Regions from separate parts of the Kitasatospora sp. NPDC033851 genome, predicted to be linked through region 3. Evidence: riboswitches for the same ligand, from Rfam matches in the RefSeq annotation. Region 3 holds a riboswitch; each other region holds the start of a gene.
The links. A riboswitch is a leader RNA that binds a small molecule or an ion and turns the genes downstream of it on or off. The one in region 3 is predicted to bind cyclic di-AMP.
Positions count from the first base shown of each region.

Region 1 (6,853 bases), on a different contig from region 3:
GCGTTCTCCCAGCTGGCGCTAGGGTTGATCATTGCGCCCTGGCAGGGGAGCCGGGGTGACCTCCTCGGATGTCCCCAGCGGAGGGGTCCGGAGTTCGAGGCGTGGGAGCAAGTAGGACATGGGTCTGACGAGCCACAAGGTGCTGGCGCTGACCGTATTGATCGCCGTCGTGGTGATGGGGGGCACGGTCTGGCTGTGGCCCAGGATGGCCAGGACGACCTGGCAGGCGGTGCTCGGCCGGATCGGCACGCTGCTCGCCACCCAGTTCGCGGTGCTCGCGGCGCTCGGCCTGGTGGCGAACAACTACTTCGCCTTCTACAGCAGTTGGGACGACCTGCTGGGCACCGGTGACACCGGCCCGGTGGTGATCCACAACAAGGCGGACGCCTCCGGTCGCCTCCTGGTGGAGACGATCGGCCACGCCTCGGTCAAGGGCGGCGGTGCGGTGGGCCGCGAGCCCAGCCAGTCGGGCGAGATCCGCAAGGTCCGGATCGACGGTGCGGTCAGCCGGCTGTCCACCGAGAGCTACGTCTACCTGCCCCCGCAGTACTTCCAGCCGGAGTACGCGCAGAGGAAGTTCCCGGCCGTGATCGTCAGCACCGGGTTCCCAGGAATCGCCGAGAACCTGATCACCCGCTTCAACTACCCGGGCGCGGCGCTCAAGCTGCTGCAGGAGGGCCGGATGCAGCCGACCGTCCTGATCCTGATGCGCCCCTCGCCCGCGCTGCCGCAGGACACCGAGTGCGAGGACATCCCGAACGGCCCGCAGTCCGACACGTACTTCACCAAGGACGTGCCCTCGGCGATCCAGGCCAGCTTCCGGGTCTCGTCCGACCCGCAGGCCTGGGCCTTCATGGGCAACTCGACCGGCGGCTACTGCGCGCTCAAGCTGGCCATGCGCCACCCCGACGTGTTCCCGACCGCCGTCGCGCTCTCGGCCTACTACGACGCCGCCGACGACCCGACCACCGGTGACCTGTTCGGCGGCAGCAAGCAGCGCCGCGACGAGGCCAACCTGATGTGGCGGCTGAAGAACCTGCCGCAGCCCAACGTGTCCGTGCTGCTGGCGGGCACCAAGAAGGGCGACGGCGACTACCGGCGGGAGACCGAGGCCTTCGTCGAGGCGGCGCGGAGCCCGATGAAGGTCTCGTACAGCATGCTCGAGAACGGCGGCCACAACTTCGAGACCTGGAGCGCGCTGCTGCCGTCCTCGCTGGAGTGGCTGTCCCAGCACCTTGCGGTGCCGAACCCGACCGCCTGACGACCGGCCGCTTATCGGCCGGACCCCGGGGCCCAGCCGCGGGTCGGGGGTCCGGCCGTCACAGGTCTCAGGCCACCCGCTCCAGCGAACCGGTGTGCAGCTGGCCGACCCGGCCGCCCTCGCCCTCGAAGGTCCAGAAGGCCCGCACCGTCAGCTTGTTCAGGTCCATCACATGGCTGACGGTGATCCCGCTCTGCTCCGTCCAGCTGACGAAGTAGATCTCCGGTGCGACCTCGGCGACGTGCAGCCGCACGTCCTCCCACTGGCCCGCGGACTCGCCGAGGCCCTCCCAGCGCAGCCGCGTGCCGTCGGCCGAGTAGGTGTTGCGGAAGGCCGCGCCGTTGTCGGCCCGGAAGACGTAGGTGCGGCCGGCGAAGGCGGGCAGGGACGCGATCATGGTGGGGCGGCTCCTCGTTTCGGGCTTTGGTGCTCTTGTGCACTGCGGAAATGTCAGGCCTCCAATTTATCCGACCGGGTGCAGTCGGTCAGATCTTTGCCACGGTACGGATCGCCACCGCGCCGCCCGCCGGGGGGTGCGACCGGCACATGGACACCCGCCGCGCTCCGGTCCTACCGTCCGCCCATAAAACGCACCCCTGCGAGACTCACCCCAGCGAGACGCACCCCCACCACGCCCGTCCACACCACCGGCATCGCGACGGTCGGCGGCACCCGGCTGCTGAGCGGCCTCGACCGCCTGGAGCTGGCCTGGGCGCCGGAGGCCGAGAGCCAGGTCGACGCCTGGCTCGGCTGACCATCCCGCCAGGCCTTCGGCCGAGCACCCGGACGGGCACCCGGCCAGGAACCAGGACGGGCATCCGGCCGGGCCGGGGGATTGATCAACTCGGCCGCCGCACAGCGTTGTTGATCGACACCACTGTGAGCTGCGCGACAACCGGACCGACGGAGTTGTCCGTTCACGCACAGCCTGCCTAGCCTGCAACGGTCGTCCGCCCTCGCGGACCCCGCCGCCGGGACGCCGAGTCCCGTCCACCCGTCGGCGGGTCACCGAGCACCACGCGGACGGGAGCGGGGGAACCAAGGTCGGCGCCCGGCCCGCGCGCTCACGCGTACGGGTCGTGGCTAGGGGTGAAGCCGTTCCACAGGCGGCCGGGCCAACTGCAGCCCGAACCCGACAGCTAACCTCGCAGGCGTCGCAGAGGTCCGCTCATGCCCCAGCCTGCTGTCCGGCGCGCCACGCCGCGCCGCGCCCGCCCCTCCCGCCGCGGCCGCAACGCCGCCTTCGCCGCCACGGGGGCGCTCGCCATCAGCGGCGCCGGCCTGTTCGGACTGCCGTCCGTGAGCAGTGCCCAGGCCGCCACCGCGCCGACCGTCACCCAGGACCGGCTCGCCCCCGCCACCATGGTCGCGGGCAAGGCCGGCACCGCCTCGCTCGGCCTGCACTCCTCGGCCTGCTTCACCGCGAAGACCGTCGGCGTGGGCGTGCGGGACGCGCGCGGCACCAACCTCGACTTCCCCGGCAACGCCTCCAACGTGCAGATCTGCCCGAGCGGCGTGAACTTCACCAGCGGCGCGCGCACCCTGCCCGCCGGGACGTACACCCAGTTCGGCTTCTGGCAGGACCTCGGCGGCGTCTGGCACAACCTGCCCTCGCAGCAGCTGATGGTCTCGGCCACCGCCACCCCGGCCCCGGCCCCGACGGCCACCGCCACCCCGGCGCCGACCTCCACGCCGACCCCGACCTCCACGCCGACCCCGAGCGCCACGGCCAGCCCGACCGCCCCCGCGCCGTCCTCCCCGGTCGTCGGCAAGTCGCTGACCTGGTCGGACGAGTTCAACGGCTCGATCTCCTGGGGCCAGCGCTGGGTCGGCGACAAGAGCACCTCGTACAAGTACGGGAACCACAACCCGGACGACAACAAGCTGGACTGGCTGAACAAGAACAACGTCAGCGTCGCCAACGGGGTCGCCACCTTCACCGCCGCCCCCGGCGGCCCGGCCCTGGAGAACGGCAAGCAGTCCTGGAACACCGGCTTCCTGACCACCGAGGGCTCCAGCGAGGGCTTCCAGGTCAAGACCGGCGACTACGCCGAGACCCGGGTCAAGCTGCCCGCGGGCACCGGCGCCTGGCCGGCCCTGTGGACCTGGAAGAACGGCAACGGGGAGATCGACTCCTTCGAGTACCACCCCGACAACCCGAACCTGCTGGAGCTGACCAACCACGTCAACCCCGGCAACCCGAAGTACTACACCGACGCGAGCGCCATCGCGAAGGACCAGTGGGTGACCATCGGCACCTACTACGGCGCGAACTCGGTGGACTGGTACGTCAACGGCGTCAAGGTCTTCTCGGACGGCAAGGGCGTCGGCGCCAACTGGTCGGCGTACCTGATCCTCAACCTCTCGGTGTGCGCGGGGCAGTACCACCCCGCGCCACAGGGGACCGCTCCGATCACCATGGCCGCCGACTACGTCCGCGTCTACCGCTAACCGGTAGGACGTCTCACCGGTCGCCGCAAGCCGGCAGCCGCTCGCCGGCGCCCGGCGCCCGGTGGGACGACGTGCTCAGGAACCGGCAGCCGTCTCGACCACCGTGATGTCGAACGGCTGCCGGTTGTTGCTCTCGTCCCGGTCGTCCGCGCTGCGCACCGCGACCCAGCCGCCGCTCAGTTTTCCCAGGGGCAGGTCGGGGTCCAGACGGACCGGGACGAGGGCGGTCGCGGTGCGCAGCGGCGGCAGCCCGGGCCCGAAGACGCAGCGCACCCGGTGGCCGTTCTGCAGCACCTCGCAGTTGTCGGGGTAGTAGGGCCCCTCGGGGGTGACGCCCTTCGGCAGGGTGACCACGACCGTGAACGGGGAGGCGGTGGCGTCCGGGCCCCTGTTGGCGACGAAGCCGTGGACGGTCGTGGTGCCGCCGGGCGGCGCCGCCGGGTCCGGGTCGATCCGGACCACCTCCAGGTCGGAGTCGGACGGCGCGGCGACCACGGCGGGCAGGGTGGACACCTCGGGGACGGCGGACGCGGTCGGCGCGCCCGGCGCGACGACCTCCACCGCCGGACGGGGCTCCGGCCGACGCAGCGCCCAGGACGGGCTGGTGGCCGGCACCGCCACCGTGCAGCCCGCCACGACGGCCGCGACCAGCACGGCCCCGCCGTACCTCCTGCCCCTCGTGCTGCCGTGCGATCCCGTGTCACCGCAAGACCCAGTGCTGCCGCGCGATCCCGAGCCACCTCCTACGACGCCCCGTACGTCCTGCTGCTCCATGCCGCTCACCGTGCCCTCGTGCTTCGGCCGCCCGCACCGTCGCGGGCCGCGTCCGCACCAGGGTGGCCGAGCTGTCGCCGCGACCGGGGCGCATCCCGACCCGCCCCGCCGCCGTCCGCTCGAACGGAGGACGTGCGGTGTCGGCCCGGCGGCCCGTGTCGGAAGGGGGGGTGACGAGGCGTCAGGCTGGTGGCCCTCAGGGGGCGAGGACCTGCCCCAGCCGGCCGGCGATCTGGCGCATCACCGGTACCAGCGAGGCGGCCCCGGCCTGCTCCTCCAGGGCCCGGATGCGGGCCTCCGGCCCGGAGACCGAGAGCGCGGTGGGCGTCGGCGCGCCGGGGACGGCGAGCGCGATGCAGCGGACGCCGATCTCCTGCTCCTGGTCGTCGACCACGTAGCCGCGCTCGCGCGCCTCGGCGAGCTGGTGCAGCAGCTCCTGCGGGTCGGTGACCGTGTACTCGGTGTGGGCCGGCAGCGGGTTGGGGCCGAGGACGGCGCGCGCCTCGTCCTCGGGCAGCTGGGCGAGCAGTGCCTTGCCGACGCCGGTGCAGTGCGGCTGCACCCGCCGCCCGACCTCGGTGAACATCCGCATCGAGCGCCGCGACTGCACCTGCCCGACGTACACCACCTCGCCGCCCTCCAGTACCGCCAGGTTCGCGGTCTCGCCGGTGGCCTCCATGAGCTCGGCCAGGTAGGGGCGGGCCCAGCTGCCGAGCAGCCGCCCGGCCGTCTCGCCGAGGCGGATCAGCCGGGGGCCGAGGGTGTAGCGGCGCGCGGTGTCCTGGCGGACATAGCCCTGCTGGACGAGGGTACGAACCAGTCGGTGGATGGTCGGCATCGGGAGGCCGGAACTGGTGGAGAGCTCGCTGAGCGTGGCCACGCCGCCGGCGTCGGCCAGCGCCTCCAGGAGTTGGAAGGCGCGCTCGACGGACTGCACGCCGCCGCTCGCGCGGTCGGAGCCTGTCGTCGATGCTGTGTCGGGGGTCGCAACCACCGGCGTTCCCTTCGCTGTCGGGGAGGAGTAGAGTCCCGGCGACCTCTTCAACAAACCGTTGAAATTCTGTATCGCGGAAACTAGTCTCCACCTTACAGAATCGAACTCGCCGACAGGCGGGTAACGATCGAGGAAGTTCCCGAGGAAGTTCCCACCGGAGCTCCCTTCGCCAGGCTCAACCGTCTTAGGAGTGTCCTGCTCATGGCTGCAGATCAGGGGCCCGTCGGCACCTCCCCCGCCGCTCCGGTCGTCACTGTCGCCGGTCCGCGCGTCCACCGGGCGGAGGAGGTGCTCACTCCGGAGGCCGTCGCCTTCGTCGTCGGCCTCCATCGCGCCTTCGAGGACCGCCGGCAAGAGCTCCTGGCCAGGCGGAAGACCCGCCGCGCCGAGATCGCGGCAGCCGGCACGCTGGACTTCCTCCCCGACACCGCCGACATCCGCGCCGGGGACTGGAAGGTCGCCGAGGCGCCCCGCGCCCTCCAGGACCGCCGGGTCGAGATCACCGGGCCGACCGACCGCAAGATGGTCATCAACGCCCTCAACTCCGGCGCCAGGATCTGGCTCGCCGACTTTGAGGACGCCACCTCCCCGACCTGGGAGAACGTGGTCAGCGGCCAGGTCAACCTGATCGACGCCTACGAGGGCCGGATCGACTTCACCACCCCGGCCGGCAAGGCCTACGCCCTCAAGCCCGCCGCCGAACTCGCCACCGTCGTGGTCCGCCCGCGCGGCTGGCACCTGGACGAGAGCCACCTGCTGGTCGACGGCACCCCGGTCGCCGGCGCCTTCCTCGACTTCGGCCTGTACTTCTTCCACAACGCCGCCCGGCTGCTCGCCAAGGGCGCCGAGGACCCCAACTCCGGGCCGTACTTCTACCTGCCGAAGACCGAGAGCCACCTCGAGGCCCGGCTCTGGAACGACGTGTTCACCCACGCCCAGGCCGCACTCGGCATCCCGCACGGCACCATCCGCGCCACCGTCCTGATCGAGACCATCACCGCCGCCTTCGAGATGGACGAGATCCTCTACGAGCTGCGCGACCACGCGGCCGGCCTCAACGCCGGGCGCTGGGACTACCTGTTCTCGATCGTCAAGAACTTCCGCGACGCCGGCGAGCACTACATCCTGCCGGACCGCAACAGCGTCACCATGGCCTCGCCGTTCATGGCCGCCTACACCCGCCTGTTGGTGCAGACTTGCCACAAGCGCGGCGCCCACGCGATCGGCGGCATGGCCGCGTTCATCCCCAGCCGCAAGGACCCCGAGGTCAACGCGGCCGCGCTCGAGAAGGTCAAGGCCGACAAGGACCGCGAGGCCGGCAATGGCTTCGACGGCTCCTGGGTCGCCCACCCGGACCTGGTGCCGGTCGCCCG
Region 1 covers NZ_JBVIRL010000005.1:330,875-337,727, forward strand. Annotated here, with positions in the region: gene ACZ51D_RS13195 (alpha/beta hydrolase) at 119-1,261, shown strand; gene ACZ51D_RS13200 (phenolic acid decarboxylase) at 1,329-1,658, opposite strand; cyclic di-AMP (ydaO/yuaA leader) riboswitch at 2,265-2,430, shown strand; gene ACZ51D_RS13205 (glycoside hydrolase family 16 protein) at 2,432-3,712, shown strand; gene ACZ51D_RS13210 (hypothetical protein) at 3,788-4,366, opposite strand; gene ACZ51D_RS13215 (IclR family transcriptional regulator) at 4,683-5,480, opposite strand; gene aceB (malate synthase A) at 5,682-6,853, shown strand, end outside.
Region 1: linked by a shared signal. The riboswitch ahead of ACZ51D_RS13205 (glycoside hydrolase family 16 protein) and the one ahead of ACZ51D_RS39090 (transglycosylase family protein) in region 3 are both predicted to bind cyclic di-AMP.

Region 2 (6,853 bases), on a different contig from region 3:
CCCTGGCCCAGCTGTGGTCCCCCGAGCACAAGGTGGTCCTCGAGCGCCACCTGTGGCTCGCCGTCCTGAAGGCCCAGCAGGACCTCGGCGTCGAGGTGCCGGCGAACGCCGTCGCCGACTACGAGCGGGTGATCGACCAGGTCGACCTCGGCTCGATCGCCGCCCGTGAGCGGGTCACCCGCCACGACGTGAAGGCCCGGATCGAGGAGTTCAGCGAACTCGCCGGCCACGAGCAGATCCACAAGGGCATGACGTCCCGGGACCTGACCGAGAACGTCGAGCAGCTGCAGATCCGCCGGTCGCTGGAGCACGTGCGCGACCGCGCGGTCGCCGTGCTGGTCCGCCTGGCCACGCTGTCCGCCCAGCACTCCGAGCTGGTCATGGCCGGCCGCTCGCACAACGTGGCCGCGCAGGCCACCACCCTGGGCAAGCGCTTCGCGTCGATCACCGACGAGCTGCTGGTCGCCTTCCGCCGGCTGGAGGAGCTGATCGCCCGCTACCCGCTGCGCGGGATCAAGGGCCCGGTCGGCACCTCCCAGGACATGCTGGACCTGATGGGCGGGGACACCGAGAAGCTGGCCGAGCTGGAGCGCCGGGTCGCCGCGCACCTCGGCTTCGACAACGTGCTGACCAGCGTCGGCCAGGTCTACCCGCGCTCGCTGGACTTCGAGGTGCTCACCGCGCTCGTCCAGCTGGCCGCCGCGCCGTCCAGCCTGGCCAAGACCATCCGCCTGATGGCCGGCCACGAGCTCGTCACCGAGGGCTTCAAGGAGGGCCAGGTCGGCTCCTCCGCGATGCCGCACAAGATGAACACCCGCTCCTGCGAGCGCGTCAACGGCCTGGCCGTCATCCTGCGCGGCTACGCCTCGATGACCGGCGAGCTGGCCGGCGACCAGTGGAACGAGGGCGACGTCTCCTGCTCGGTGGTGCGCCGGGTCGCGCTGCCGGACGCCTTCTTCGCCTTCGACGGCCTGCTGGAGACCTTCCTGACCGTCCTCGACGAGTTCGGCGCCTTCCCCGCCGTGGTCGAGGCCGAGCTGGACCGCTACCTGCCGTTCCTCGCCACCACCAAGGTGCTGATGGGCGCGGTGCGCGCGGGCGTCGGCCGGGAGACCGGGCACGAGGTCATCAAGGAGCACGCCGTCGCCTCCGCGCTGGCGATGCGCGCGGGCGCCCGGGAGAACGAGCTGCTCGACCGCCTGGCCGCCGACGAGCGGATCCCGCTGGACCGGGCCGCGCTGGACGCGCTGCTGGCCGACAAGCTCTCCTTCACCGGTGCGGCCGGTGCCCAGGTCGCCGAGGTGGTCCGTCAGGTGGAGGCCGTCGCGGCCGCCTACCCGGAGGCCGCCAAGTACGTCCCCGCCGACATCCTCTGACCACTCGTCAGCTGTCGGGCGAGGGCCCCGCCACCGGACCGGTGACGGGGCCCTCGTGCGTGTGGACGTGGCCCGGGTCGAGCGGCGGGGTGGTGCCGCAGGTCCACGCGCAGTCCGGCTCGGCCACCAGGTGGTCCTCGGGGGCGAGGACGTTGCCCCGGACGGTGGCGAAGGCGATCAGCCCGCCGCCGGCCAGCAGACCCGCGCAGATCAGCATCGCGGTGTGGAAGGCGGAGTCGACCGCGGACGGCACCCGGTAGGCGTCGCCGCTCAGTCCGGCCAGGGCCGGGAGGGCGGCCACCGCGAGCAGGCCGGCCGCGCGGGCGGCGGCGTTGTTCACCCCGCTCGCGATGCCCGCGTGCCGGACCTCGACGGCCGCCAGCACGGTGGCCGTCAACGGCGCGACCAGCAGCGTCATGCCGCAGCCCATCACCGTGACGGCGGGCAGCACGTCCGCCCAGTAGGAAGAGCCCGGGCCGATGCGCAGCATCAGCAGCACCCCGGCGGCGCACAGCAGCGGGCCGACGGTGAGCGGGATCCGCGGGCCGATCCGCTTGCCGAGGCGCCCGGCGCGCGCCGACAGCCCCAGCATCAGCACCGTGATCGGCACCAGCGCGAAGCCCGAGACCAGCGGCGAGAACCCGGCGACGATCTGCAGCTGCACCACCAGCAGGAAGAAGACGCCGCTGAACGCCGCGTACACGCAGAGGGTGACCAGGTTCACGGCGGTGAACAGCCGGGAGGAGAACAGGCCGAGCGGCAGCATCGGATCGGGCGCGCGGCGCTCGACGGCCACGAAGGCGACGCCGAGCACCACACCGATCAACCCGCTGACCCAGACCACGGCGGACACGCCCTCCCCGGCGGCGGTCAGCGCGTAGGTGATCGCGCCGAGGGCGAACGCGGCGAGCACCGCGCCGAGCACGTCGAAGCGGCCGGTGGCGCTCTCGTCCCGGCTCTCCGGCACGTACCGCGTGGTGACCGTGATCACGGCGGCCGCGAGCGGCAGGTTCAGCAGGAAGATCCAGCGCCAGCCCGGGCCGTCCACCAGCCAGCCGCCGAGGAAGGGGCCGACCGCGGCCGACACGCCGCCGAGGCCCGACCACAGCCCGACCGCGGCCGAGCGGTCGTCAGGGTCGAAGACGGCTTGGAGCATGGCGAGCGAGCCGGGGGTGAGCAGCGCCCCGCCGATGCCCTGGACGGCGCGGGCGGCGATCAGCACCTGGATGTTCGGCGCGGCGGCGCAGGCCGCGGAGGCGGCGGCGAACCAGACCACGCCGATGAGGAAGACCCGGCGCCTTCCGTACCGGTCGCCGAGCGCGCCGCCGAGCAGGATCAGGCCTGCCAGGGTGAGCAGATAGCCGTTCAGCGTCCACTGAAGGGACGCCAGGGAGGCGCCGAGGTCGGCGCCGATGCGGGGCAGGGCGACGTTCACCACGGTGCCGTCCAGCATCGCCATGCTGGAGCCGAGCACCGTCGCCAGTAGTACCCAGCGACCCTGCGCGGTGCCCAGGCGCAGGGTGCCGGCCTCGGAAGTGGCCACGGCCCGATCCTGCTCCCCGTGAGGCCCGCGTGACAAGGGTCACCGGCGGGTGTGTCGGTGGTGTGCGGTGCGTGAGCGGACGACCGCGCAGTGCCGTCGATGTCGGCGCAGGGTCGTGGATCAGTGGCGCGGGGTGAATGGATCGCGTACGCACCGTGCAGCGGATCATCCGGAGAGTCACCGCACCCCGGGGGATGGTTGCCGATTCAAGAGATCGACATTGCTTCACCCGAACGGATGGGTTTTAGTTCAGCGACCGCCCGGCCAGTCCGGACGGATCCACCGGGTGGAACGCCGAGTCCTGCCGCTTCCCGGTGGTTCGAACTGAACTCTGTACGGCAGGAGCGGGGGACCCACAGGTAAGTCGCCGGACCGGAAGTTCGCGCCTCAGGGCGCGGCGTCCAGGGCCGGCTTGGGGTGAAGCCGCGCATGCGGCCGGGCAACTCCAGCCCGAACCCGACAGCTCACCTCGCAGGCGTCGGAGAGGAAACTTCCATGCCTGCTCAGGCTCGTCGTATCGCCCTGCCCCGCGCCGCCCGCATCGGCATCGCCACCGCCGTCACCGGTGTCTCCTTCGCCCTCCCGCTCGTCACCGCGATGAGCGCCCAGGCCCACACCGCCCTGGTCGCCCCGGCCCCGCAGACCGCCGCCTCCACCACCGCCGTCGACGCCGCGCCGGCTCAGGCCGCGCCGGCCCAGGCCGCTCCGGCCGCCGCGCACGAGAGCTACCGCGTCGTCAGCGGCGACACCCTGTCCAAGATCGCCGACGCCAAGCACGTCGAGGGCGGCTGGCACGCGCTGTACGAGCAGAACCGCTCGGTCGTCGGCGCCAACCCGAACCTGATCTTCCCGGGCCAGCAGTTCGCGATCGCCGGCCACGCTGCCGCGCCGTCCGCGGACGTCGCCCCGGCCAAGCCCGCCAAGCCGGCCGCTCCGGTCACCCAGGCCACTTCGGCCGCCAAGCCGCAGGCCCAGGTCCAGGTCAAGACCGAGGCCGCCAAGCCGGCCGCCCAGGTGCAGACCCAGGTTCAGACCGCCGCTCCGGCCCAGGCCGTGACCGCCGCTCCGGTCGCCGCCGCCTCCGGCTTCGTCGCGCCGCTGGCCCACCCGGTGCTCGGCGAGGCCTACGGCGTGGCCGGCTCGATGTGGGCCTCCGGCCACCACACCGGCCAGGACTTCGTGGCCTCCACCGGCACCCCGCTGCGCGCCGTCGCCAACGGTGTCGTGGTCAAGGCCGGCAACGGCGGCGCCTACGGCAACGAGGTCGAGATCAAGCTCGCCGACGGCCACTACGCCGAGTACGCGCACCTCTCCGTGATCGGTGTGAAGATCGGTCAGACCGTCACCGTCGGCCAGCAGCTCGGCCTCTCCGGCGCCACCGGCAACGTGACCGGCCCGCACCTGCACTTCGAGATCCGCACCGGCCCGGAGTACGGCTCGGACATCGACCCGGTCGCCTACCTGCGCGCGCACGGCGTCGCGCTCTGACCCTGTCGGGGTTTCAGGAACCACCGCTGCTGCGGAGCGAATCGATCCTCCGGGATGGTCATGTCGGGTGACCGCTCGACCGGGTGATCGCCGTGCAGTGGACATGGGCGCGGGACACGCCCAGGCCGGCCCGGCTCGCGGGATTCACTTCCTCGCGAGCCGGGCCGGCCGCTGCCGTTTTCGGGGTCGGCGGTTCGTTTTCGGGGCGGGGTCGGGGCGGGGTCGGGGTGGCGTTCGCGGTGCGCCGGTGGTGGTCCGGGCGGTACGTGAGGAGGACGCGGCCGGGCGGTGAGCCGGCGACTCAGCTGCGGTGGGCCGGCTGACCGTACCGGGCGGCGGCCAGCAGGTCGTGCATCCGGTGGCCCAAGTCCTCGGTGTCGCGGGCCGGTTCGGGGAAGACCAGGCGGACGTCGCGGTGGCCGTCGGGGTGGTCCAGGCGCAGCACCAGGCCGTGGCGGTCCAGGGCGAGCGGGCGGACGTCCGGGTTCCGGGCGAGCAGCACCGGGTCGAGCAGGCGGGTGAGGACCTCGAGTGCGTCGGCGTGGTCGTCGGCGAAGTGGGTGAGCATTGCGGCCTCGTGGCGGGCCATCGGGTCGGGGGCGGCGAGGGCGAGGTCGGCGGCGGTGACCGCGCCGGTGCCGTACGGGGTGGCGAGGACGGCGTGGGCGACGTCCACCCGCAGGTGGGCGCTGAGGCCGTCGTCGGCGAGGTGGGCCAGGTGCAGCCGGCCGGCCAGGGTGAGGCGGGCGCGGACGCGGTCGCGGACGGCGACGGGGGCGACGTCGGTGACATCGAGGATGACGGCGAGGCCCTCGGCGGCGTGGGCCGCGGCCACGGTGAGCGGCGTGTCCAGCGGGGCGCGCAGCCGCAGGCGGGAGCCGTGGGCGGAGACCGGGCCGTCCAGGTCGTGCTGCTCGCCCAGGGTGCGGACGGCGAGCGAGGAGGTCGTGCTGAGCAGGCTGTGGATCCGTTCGGCGGTGGTGGGCTCGGGCACCTCGGTGTCGCCGGTTGGCAGGCTCATGGACGGACCTCCAGATAGTTAGGTGAGCCTAACCTAATGTTGCTGGCGAAGTGTGGCAAGCAGGCCTCGGGGAACGCCGAGGGCCCGGACGTGCCGTCCGGGCCCTCGGGTCGGCCGGATCGTCAGGCGACGACGGCCTGGGCGTCGATCTCGACCAGCATCGGCTCCTGCGGCAGCTCGACGAAGACGGTGGTGCGGCAGGGCTTCACGCCGCCGGGCTTGACGTTCTCCTCGATGAACTCGGCGTAGACCTCGTTCATCAATGGGAAGTCCGCGCGCTTGGTGAGGTAGACGCGGAACATCACCACGTCCTCGATGGTGGCGCCACCGGCCTCGACGATGGCCTTGACGTTCTCCAGGGTGCGCCGCGTCTGTGCCTTCACGTCGCCGCGGTGGAGGTACTCGCCGGTCGCGGGATCCTGCGGGCCCTGGCCGGAGACCTGCAGGATCGGGCCCTTGCGGACGCCCTGGGAGAACATCCAGGCGGGGGCGGGGGCCCCGTCGGTGCGGATCTCGATCTTGTCGGAGGACATGGGGGTTCCTTGCTCCTTGGAGTTCTCGGCGGCTGTTTCGGGCTGTCTTGATGATCCGTCAACTGTGGCCGGGGAGGCCGCAGTCGGCCGACACCGCGCGGGCGGTGGCGACCAGCTGCGGGAGGAGGTCCAGCACCTGCTCGTACGGGAGGACGACGTCCGGGACGGAGATGGAGGCGGCGGCGACGACCCGCCCGCTGGCGTCCCGGACGGGTGCGGCCACGCAGTTGATGAAGGCCTCGTGCTCGGCGTGGTCCTGCGCCCAGCCCTGGGCGGCGACCTTCTCCAGCTCGGCGAGCAGCGCCCCGGGCGTGGTGAGGGTGCGTTCGGTGTGCGGGGCGAAGTCGATCCCGGCCACCACCCGGCGCCGCTCGGGCAGCGGCAGGTCGGCCAGCAGCACCTTGGAGACGGCGGCGCTGTGCAGGGCGGCGCGCAGGCCGATCCGGGAGTACATCCGCACCGGATGGCGGGAGTCGAACTTGTCGATGTAGACCACCTCGCCGCCCTCGTACGCGGCCAGGTGCACGGTCTGGCCGGTGGCGGCGTTCAGCTCGGCCAGGTGCGGGGCGGCGATCCGGCGAATGCCGCGCTGCTCAAGAGCCAGGCCGGACAGGGCGAAGAGGCCGGCGCCCAGGTGGTAGCGGTAGGCCGCGTCGCGGTAGACGAATCGTTCCTCTTCGAGGCTCTGGAGCAGCCGGAGCACGGTCGTCTTGTGGACGCCGAGCACCTCGGCGAGCTGGTCGAGGGAGCGTTCGCCCTCGCCGAGCTGGGCGAGGATGCGCAGGGCGCGGGTGACGGTCTGGCTCATCGTGCTCCGCTTCGAGGGCTGGGGTGGCTGCTCATCGGGCCCGGGCCCGGCCGGCGGGCGGCGTTCGGTCGGTCGGCGGTGCTC
Region 2 covers NZ_JBVIRL010000021.1:104,668-111,520, reverse strand. Annotated here, with positions in the region: gene purB (adenylosuccinate lyase) at 1-1,376, shown strand, start outside; gene ACZ51D_RS32350 (DHA2 family efflux MFS transporter permease subunit) at 1,384-2,919, opposite strand; cyclic di-AMP (ydaO/yuaA leader) riboswitch at 3,232-3,412, shown strand; gene ACZ51D_RS32345 (M23 family metallopeptidase) at 3,415-4,407, shown strand; gene ACZ51D_RS32340 (DUF2470 domain-containing protein) at 4,709-5,428, opposite strand; gene ACZ51D_RS32335 (RidA family protein) at 5,551-5,961, opposite strand; gene ACZ51D_RS32330 (IclR family transcriptional regulator) at 6,020-6,769, opposite strand; gene ACZ51D_RS32325 (sugar kinase) at 6,801-6,853, opposite strand, start outside.
Region 2: linked by a shared signal. The riboswitch ahead of ACZ51D_RS32345 (M23 family metallopeptidase) and the one ahead of ACZ51D_RS39090 (transglycosylase family protein) in region 3 are both predicted to bind cyclic di-AMP.

Region 3 (6,853 bases):
GTGCATCAGCACGGGACGTTGCAGGTGCACGAGGCCTTTTACCCGCGGCCCCGAACTCTTCACGGGGTCTCCCCTGACGGTACGTAAACGGACATAGTCGACTGAATCACCGGAGCCGCGATAACCCGCCGTGAGCGGCTCCCCGCTGAATGTTGATCTTCGAATGCCGGGAGTCGCGCCGCCGTGACCCTCCGTCAGACGACCTCCGGACTGTGAGACATCTCACGCACCACAGTCGCAACGCCGCACCACGTGGGGCACGTCAAAGCAATGGCCCGTGCTCGCACGGGGGTTGGGTGAGGAATGTCCGGATTGTGGGCAAACCACCCGGACCGGCACGGCGGACACACCGGGTCCGCACCGCGACCGCGCCAAACCCGTACGGCAGCCGACTGCAGGCCGGACGGGCCGATGTCCTACGATCTCCGGCATGAGCACCGCAGCCATTCCGGGCGCGCCACTGCCCGTCCGCACTCCAGGCTCCCGTGCGCGGGGGCGCCACCGTCGTCCCGAGCGCCCCGCGATCCCGGCCAACGCGCCGGCCCTGGTGCTCGCCGTGCCCGCGACCGCCGGGCCCGAGTCCCGCTCGGTCGTCGAGGAGCTGCTCTCCATCGTCCGCAGCGAGCAGAACGGCGTCCAGGCCGCGGTCGGCTACCTCCCCGGCGACTACGCCGAGGGCGCCGGCGGCGAGGACCGCACCGTCGCCGAGCTCCTGGCCATGGCCGCCGAGGCCGGGCTGCCGACGCCCGTCCTGGTGCCGCTGGTGCCCGGTCCGCACGGTTTCCTGGCCGAACTCCACGCGCTCGCCGCCGAGTACGGCGCGCCGGTCACCGACGCGCTGGGCCCGCACCCGCTGCTCGCCGAGGCCGTGCACGTGCGACTCTCCGAGGCGGGGCTGGCCCGCGCCGACCGGGCCCGGCTGTTCGCCATCGCGACCGCCGCGGACGGCGTGGTCCTGACCACCGTCGGCGGCGAGGACGCCGCCGCCGCAGCCGGCATCACCGGCGTACTGCTGGCCGCCCGACTGGCCGTCCCGGTCGTCGCCGCCGCGCTCGACGTGCCCGGCTCGGTGGCCGCGGCCGTCAACCACCTCAAGGAGTCCGGCTCGCAGCGCCCGGCGCTGGCCCCGCTGGTGATCGGGCCGGAGGCCGACTCCGAGCTGCTCGCCACGGCCGCCGAGGAGACCGGCTGCCCGTCGGCGGCGCCGCTGGGCGCGTACCCGACCGTCGGCCAGCTGATCGCCTCCACCTACCTGGCCGCGCTGCCCACGCCGTCCCCGGAGGAGCTGGCGCAGGCCGAGGCGGAGGCGGCGGCCGCCGCCGAGGCCGAGGGGGTCGTGGAGGGCGCCCGGCGCGCTCACGCGGCCGCCGAGGCGCCTGCCGGACAGTAAGGACACCACGCGCCGGTCGGCGCGCACACAGGGCCCGGAACGGCTTGCGTTCCGGGCCCTTCGCTTTGCCTCTCTCGTTGCCCCTCCTGTTGCCTCTCCTGCTGCCCCTCCTGCTGCTTTCCTGTGCCGTACGGGAGTTACAGGAGTTAAGCGAGCAATGAAGGGAATGTCCGTTCTGGCGCCATTTGCTAGGAAATGGTGAGCGCACTCTCCGGCGCTCGAATCGCGGCCACCCCCCTGGCTCGGACGGCGCGCCGCTTCGCGCTTCAACACACCGTCACGTCACTCCTGAGGCGAAGACAGTTGTGGGCATCCGCAACAGCATTGCCGAAAAACGATCATTTACGATCATGATTACCTGACATTTTGGCAGTTCCCACTAAACCGTGATGCGCGTCACAGCTATTTGCAGTTTGAACTTAAGTCTGCTTAACGTGCTCCCCGTTCGTGGCCACACGGACCCAGTTCATCCGCAACGCCGAGTCCTGCCGTCGGATGTCCTGGAAGCGCGAAAACGCACCACGGCAGGAGCGGGGGACCCACAGGTAAGTCGCCCCGGACCGTTCCCCGGAACGTCCAGGGCTAGGGGTGAAGCCGCGCTCACGCGCGGCCGGGCAACTCCAGCCCGAATCCGACAGCTCACCTCGCAGGCGTGGGAGAGGACCGCGTCTTCATGCTGCCCACCAACGGCACCCGTCTGTCCAGCCGCACCCGCCGCGTGATCGCCGCCATCGGCGTCGCGGGCGTCGGCCTCACCGTCCCGTGCCTCGTCTCCGGCACCGCCTCCGCGGCCTCCGTCGCCACCTGGGACAAGGTCGCCCAGTGCGAGAGCACCGGCAACTGGAGCATCAACACCGGCAACGGCTTCTACGGCGGCCTCCAGTTCACCCAGAGCACCTGGTCCGCCTTCGGCGGCACCGCCTACGCCGCGCGCGCCGACCTGGCCACCAAGGACCAGCAGATCGCCGTCGCCGAGAAGGTCCTCGCCTCGCAGGGCCCCGGCGCCTGGCCGGTGTGCTCGGTCCAGGCCGGCCTCACCAAGGGTGGCGCCCCGGCGTCCGTCGACACCTCGACCGCCGCCAAGCCCGCCGCGCCCGCCGCCCCGGTCGCCAAGCCCGCCGCCAAGCCGGCGCAGACCCAGGCCCCGGCCGCCAAGCCGGCCGCGCCCGCCCAGGACGCTGCCCAGGCCGCCACCGACTCCGCCACCGGCAACTGGACGCAGAAGCACCAGCAGCAGGCCCAGAGCGGCGACTACACCGTGGTCGAGGGCGACTGGCTGTCCTCGATCGCCGACAAGCACAACGTCCAGGGCGGCTGGCAGCGGCTGTACGACCTCAACCGCGGCACCCTGACCGACGGTCCGAACACCATCTACCCGGGCCAGCACCTGTCCTTCGGCGACGGCGGCCAGGCCCAGCAGTCGGCCTCCACCGACCAGTCCGCCTCCTCGGACAAGTCCGGCTCGGACTTCACCTGGTTCAACCGCTCGCAGAAGTCCGGTCAGTCCGCGAACGGCGGTGCCGTGAACGCCAAGCCGGCGGCCCAGACCCAGACCCCGGCCGCCAAGCCGGCCGCCCAGGCGCAGACCCAGGCCCCGGCCCAGGCCGCCACCGGCAGCATGGCCGCCGCGGTCGCCTTCGCCGAGTCCAAGGTCGGCCAGGCCTACGTCTACGGCGGCACCGGCAACGGCGGCTGGGACTGCTCCGGCCTGACCCAGGCCGCGCTGCGCGCCGCGGGCATCTCCGTCCCGCGCGTCGCCGCCGACCAGGCCGCCGCCAGCACCCACGTCTCGCTGGACAGCCTGCAGCCGGGCGACCTGCTGTTCTGGTCCAACAACGGCCAGGACTCGGGCGTCTACCACGTCGCGATCTACGTCGGCGGCGGCAAGTACGTCGAGGCCGCCAACCCGAGCTCGGGCGTGCGCGAGCAGACCGTCGCCAACTGGGCCCCGGACTTCGCCGGCCGGGTCTGAGCACGGCGAACGGCTGACAGCCGACGGATTTCGACTGACGGACAACAGATAACAGATAACAGATTTCAACATCTGTCAGCTGTCAGTCGTCCTCCGAACGCTGACCACCCGCCACCCCCGGGGAGAGTCTGGTCGCTCCTCCCCGGGGGTTCCGGCGTATCCCCGTGGTGAAACCCCGCCCCAACGGGCAAGCTGCTGCTCCGCACCCGAGGAGGAGTCACATGGCCCAGGTCACCGTCACCATCGACGCGAACCTCGCGATCGACGCGATGATGCTCTCCGGTACCACGAACCCGCAGGACGCCGTCGAACTGGTCCTGCGCGACTACCTGGCCCGCGGCCGCCGCACCGAGACCCGTACCGGCGACGCGGCCGACGGCCGACGCCTCACCGCCGACCGTCCCACCGCCCAGGAGGGCTGACCCGGCGCACGCCGAAGGGCCCCGGAGAGCAACTGCCCTCCGGGGCCCTTCCCTTGCCCCTACGGCCGACGCTCAGCGCGCGCAGGCCCCGGTGGACCCGCGCATCACCAGCTCCGGCTGGAACATGAACTCGCCGCGCTGGGCCGCGTTTCCGCCGACCTCCTCCAGCAGCGCGTCCACCGCCGCCGTGGCCATCGCCTCGACCGGCTGGCGGATCGTGGTCAACGGCGGCTCGGTGAAGGCGATCAGCGGCGAGTCGTCGAAGCCGACCACCGACACGTCCTGCGGCACCGACAGCCCGCGCTGGCGCACCGCCCGGATCGCCCCGAGCGCCATCATGTCGCTCCCGCAGACGATCGCCGTGCAGCCCTTGTCGAGCAGCGCGCCGGCTGCCGCGTGTCCGCCCTCCACGCTGAACAGCGTGTGGTGGACGAGGTTCTCGGCCTCCTCCTGGGTGCGCCCGAGCACCTCCCGCATCGCCGCCGTGAAGCCTTCTATCTTGCGCAGCACGGGCACGTACCGGCGCTGCCCGACGGCCAGCCCGATCCGCTCGTGCCCGAGTTCGGCCAGGTGCTGGACGGCCATCCACATCGCGGCCCGGTCGTCCGGCGAGATGAACGGCGCGTCGACCTTGTCGCTGAACCCGTTGATCAGCACGAACGGCACCCCGCGCCCGGACAGCCGCGCGTAGCGGTCGTGGTCGGCCGTGGTGTCGGCGTGCAGCCCGGAGACGAAGACGATGCCAGCCACGCCCCGGTCCACCAGCATCTCCACCAGTTCGTCCTCGGTGGATCCGCCCGGAGTCTGGGTGCACAGCACCGGCGTGTAGCCGTGCCGGCTGAGCGTCTGCTCGATCACCTGCGCCAGCGCGGGGAAGATCGGGTTGCTCAACTCCGGTGTGATCAGGCCGATCAGCCCGGCGCTGCGCTGGCGCAGCCGGGTCGGCCGCTCGTACCCGAGCACGTCGAGCGCCGCCAGCACCGTCTGCCGGGTGGCGGCGGAGACGTTCGCCTTGCCGTTGAGCACGCGGGAGACGGTGGCTTCGCTGACCCCCGCCTGTGCCGCGATGTCTGAGAGTCGCGCCGTAGTCACGGTCCCAGAGCCTATTGCAACCACGTCAGACCGCCCACCAGCCGGTGCTGTCCGGAGCGAGCACCGTCTCGCCGCCGTCCACCACGAGGTCGGCCGAGGCGAGCAGCAGTGTGCCCGGGGCCGCGATCCGCACCGGCTCGCCGGTGGTGTTCACGGTGCAGATGAAGGAGCCGCGGCGGAAGGCGAGGGTGCCCTCGGGGCCGTCCAGCCACTCGACCTCGGTGCCGGCGCCGAGGTCGGCCTGCGCCCGGCGGACGGCCAGCGCGCCGCGGTAGAGCTCCAGGGTGGAGGACGGGTCGCCGGTCTGCGCCTCGACGCTCAGCTCGGCCCAGGCGGCCGGCTGGGGCAGCCAGGACGGCCCGCCGGCCACCGGTCCGAAGCCGTACGGGGCCTCGGTGCCGGACCAGGGGATCGGGACGCGGCAGCCGTCGCGGTAGCCGTCCTGTCCGGCCTGGCGGAAGAACGACGGGTCCTGGCGCACCTCGTCGGGCAGGTCGGTGACGTCCGGCAGGCCGAGTTCCTCGCCCTGGTAGACGTACGCGGAGCCGGGCAGCGCGAGCATCAGCAGGGTGGCGGCGCGGGCGCGGCGCAAGCCGAGTTCGCGGTCGCCGGCGGTGCGGATCTGGGTGCCGAGACCGGGCTCGTTGGCGAAGCGGGTGGCGTGCCGGGTGACGTCGTGGTTGGACAGCACCCAGGTGGTGGGGGCGTCGACCGGGCGCATCGAGTCGAGCGAGACGTCGATCACCTCGCGCAGCGCGGCGGCGTCCCAATCGGTGCCCAGGTACTGGAAGTTGAAGGCCTGGTGCAGCTCGTCGGGGCGGACGTAGTTGGCGGTGCGCTGGACGGTGGGGGTCCAGGCCTCGGCGACGCCGATCCGCTCGCCAGGGTACTCGTCGAGGATCTTGCGCCAGCTGCGGTAGATCTCGTGCACACCGTCCTGGTCGAAGAACGGCATGACGTCGTTGCCGAGCAGCTTGAGCTGGTCGGCGCCGCCGAGGTCGGGCAGGCCGGGGGCCTTGACCAGGCCGTGGGCGACGTCGATGCGGAAGCCGTCCACGCCCATGTCGAGCCAGAATCGCAGGATCGAGCGGAACTCGTCGGCGACGGCCCGGTTCTCCCAGTTGAAGTCGGGCTGCTCGGGGGCGAACAGGTGCAGGTACCAGTCGCCGGGGGTGCCGTCCGGGTTCTCGGTGCGGGTCCAGGCCGGGCCGCCGAAGATGGACTCCCAGTCGTTGGGCGGCAGTTCGCCCTTCTCGCCCTTGCCGGGGCGGAAGTGGTAGCGGTCGCGCAGCGGCGAGCCGGGGCCCTCGCGCAGGGCGCGCTGGAACCACTCGTGCTGGTCCGAGGAGTGGTTGGGGACCAGGTCGGTGATGATCCGCAGCCCCAGCTCGTGGGCGTCCCGGATGAGGGCGTCGGCGTCCAGCAGGGTGCCGAACATGGGGTCCACCGCGCGGTAGTCGGCGACGTCGTAGCCGGCGTCCGCCTGCGGCGAGGCGTAGAACGGGGAGAGCCAGACGGCGTCCACGCCGAGATCCCGCAGGTAGGGCAGGCGGCTGCGGATGCCGGGCAGGTCGCCCATGCCGTCGCCGTTGGAGTCGGCGAAGCTGCGCGGGTACACCTGGTAGATGACCGCGTCCCGCCACCAGTCTCTGGACGCGACGCCGGTCACAGGAGCCGGGGTGGCCGCCTCGTGAGCGGTCTCGGCGGCAGGCCGGGAGGTGTCGGCCAGGTTCTGGGTCATGGACGGTATCCCTTGGGGATCGGAGGAGCGGGGAGCCTTGCGCGCGAGGTTTTCCGCGTCAGGCGTCACGACTTGGAGGCACCGGCGGTCAGTCCGGTGACCAGGTGGCGCTGCACCAGGTAGAAGAAGGCCGCGGACGGGATCGCGATCAGCACCGCGGTCGCGGCCATCAGGTTCCACTGGGCGTCGTGCTCGCTGACGAAGGTCTGCAGGCCGACGGCCAGCGTGTACTTGTC
Region 3 covers NZ_JBVIRL010000037.1:39,684-46,536, reverse strand. Annotated here, with positions in the region: gene ACZ51D_RS39095 (sirohydrochlorin chelatase family protein) at 431-1,390, shown strand; cyclic di-AMP (ydaO/yuaA leader) riboswitch at 1,888-2,056, shown strand; gene ACZ51D_RS39090 (transglycosylase family protein) at 2,064-3,362, shown strand; gene ACZ51D_RS39085 (hypothetical protein) at 3,584-3,784, shown strand; gene ACZ51D_RS39080 (LacI family DNA-binding transcriptional regulator) at 3,857-4,876, opposite strand; gene ACZ51D_RS39075 (glycoside hydrolase family 13 protein) at 4,902-6,617, opposite strand; gene ACZ51D_RS39070 (sugar ABC transporter permease) at 6,683-6,853, opposite strand, start outside.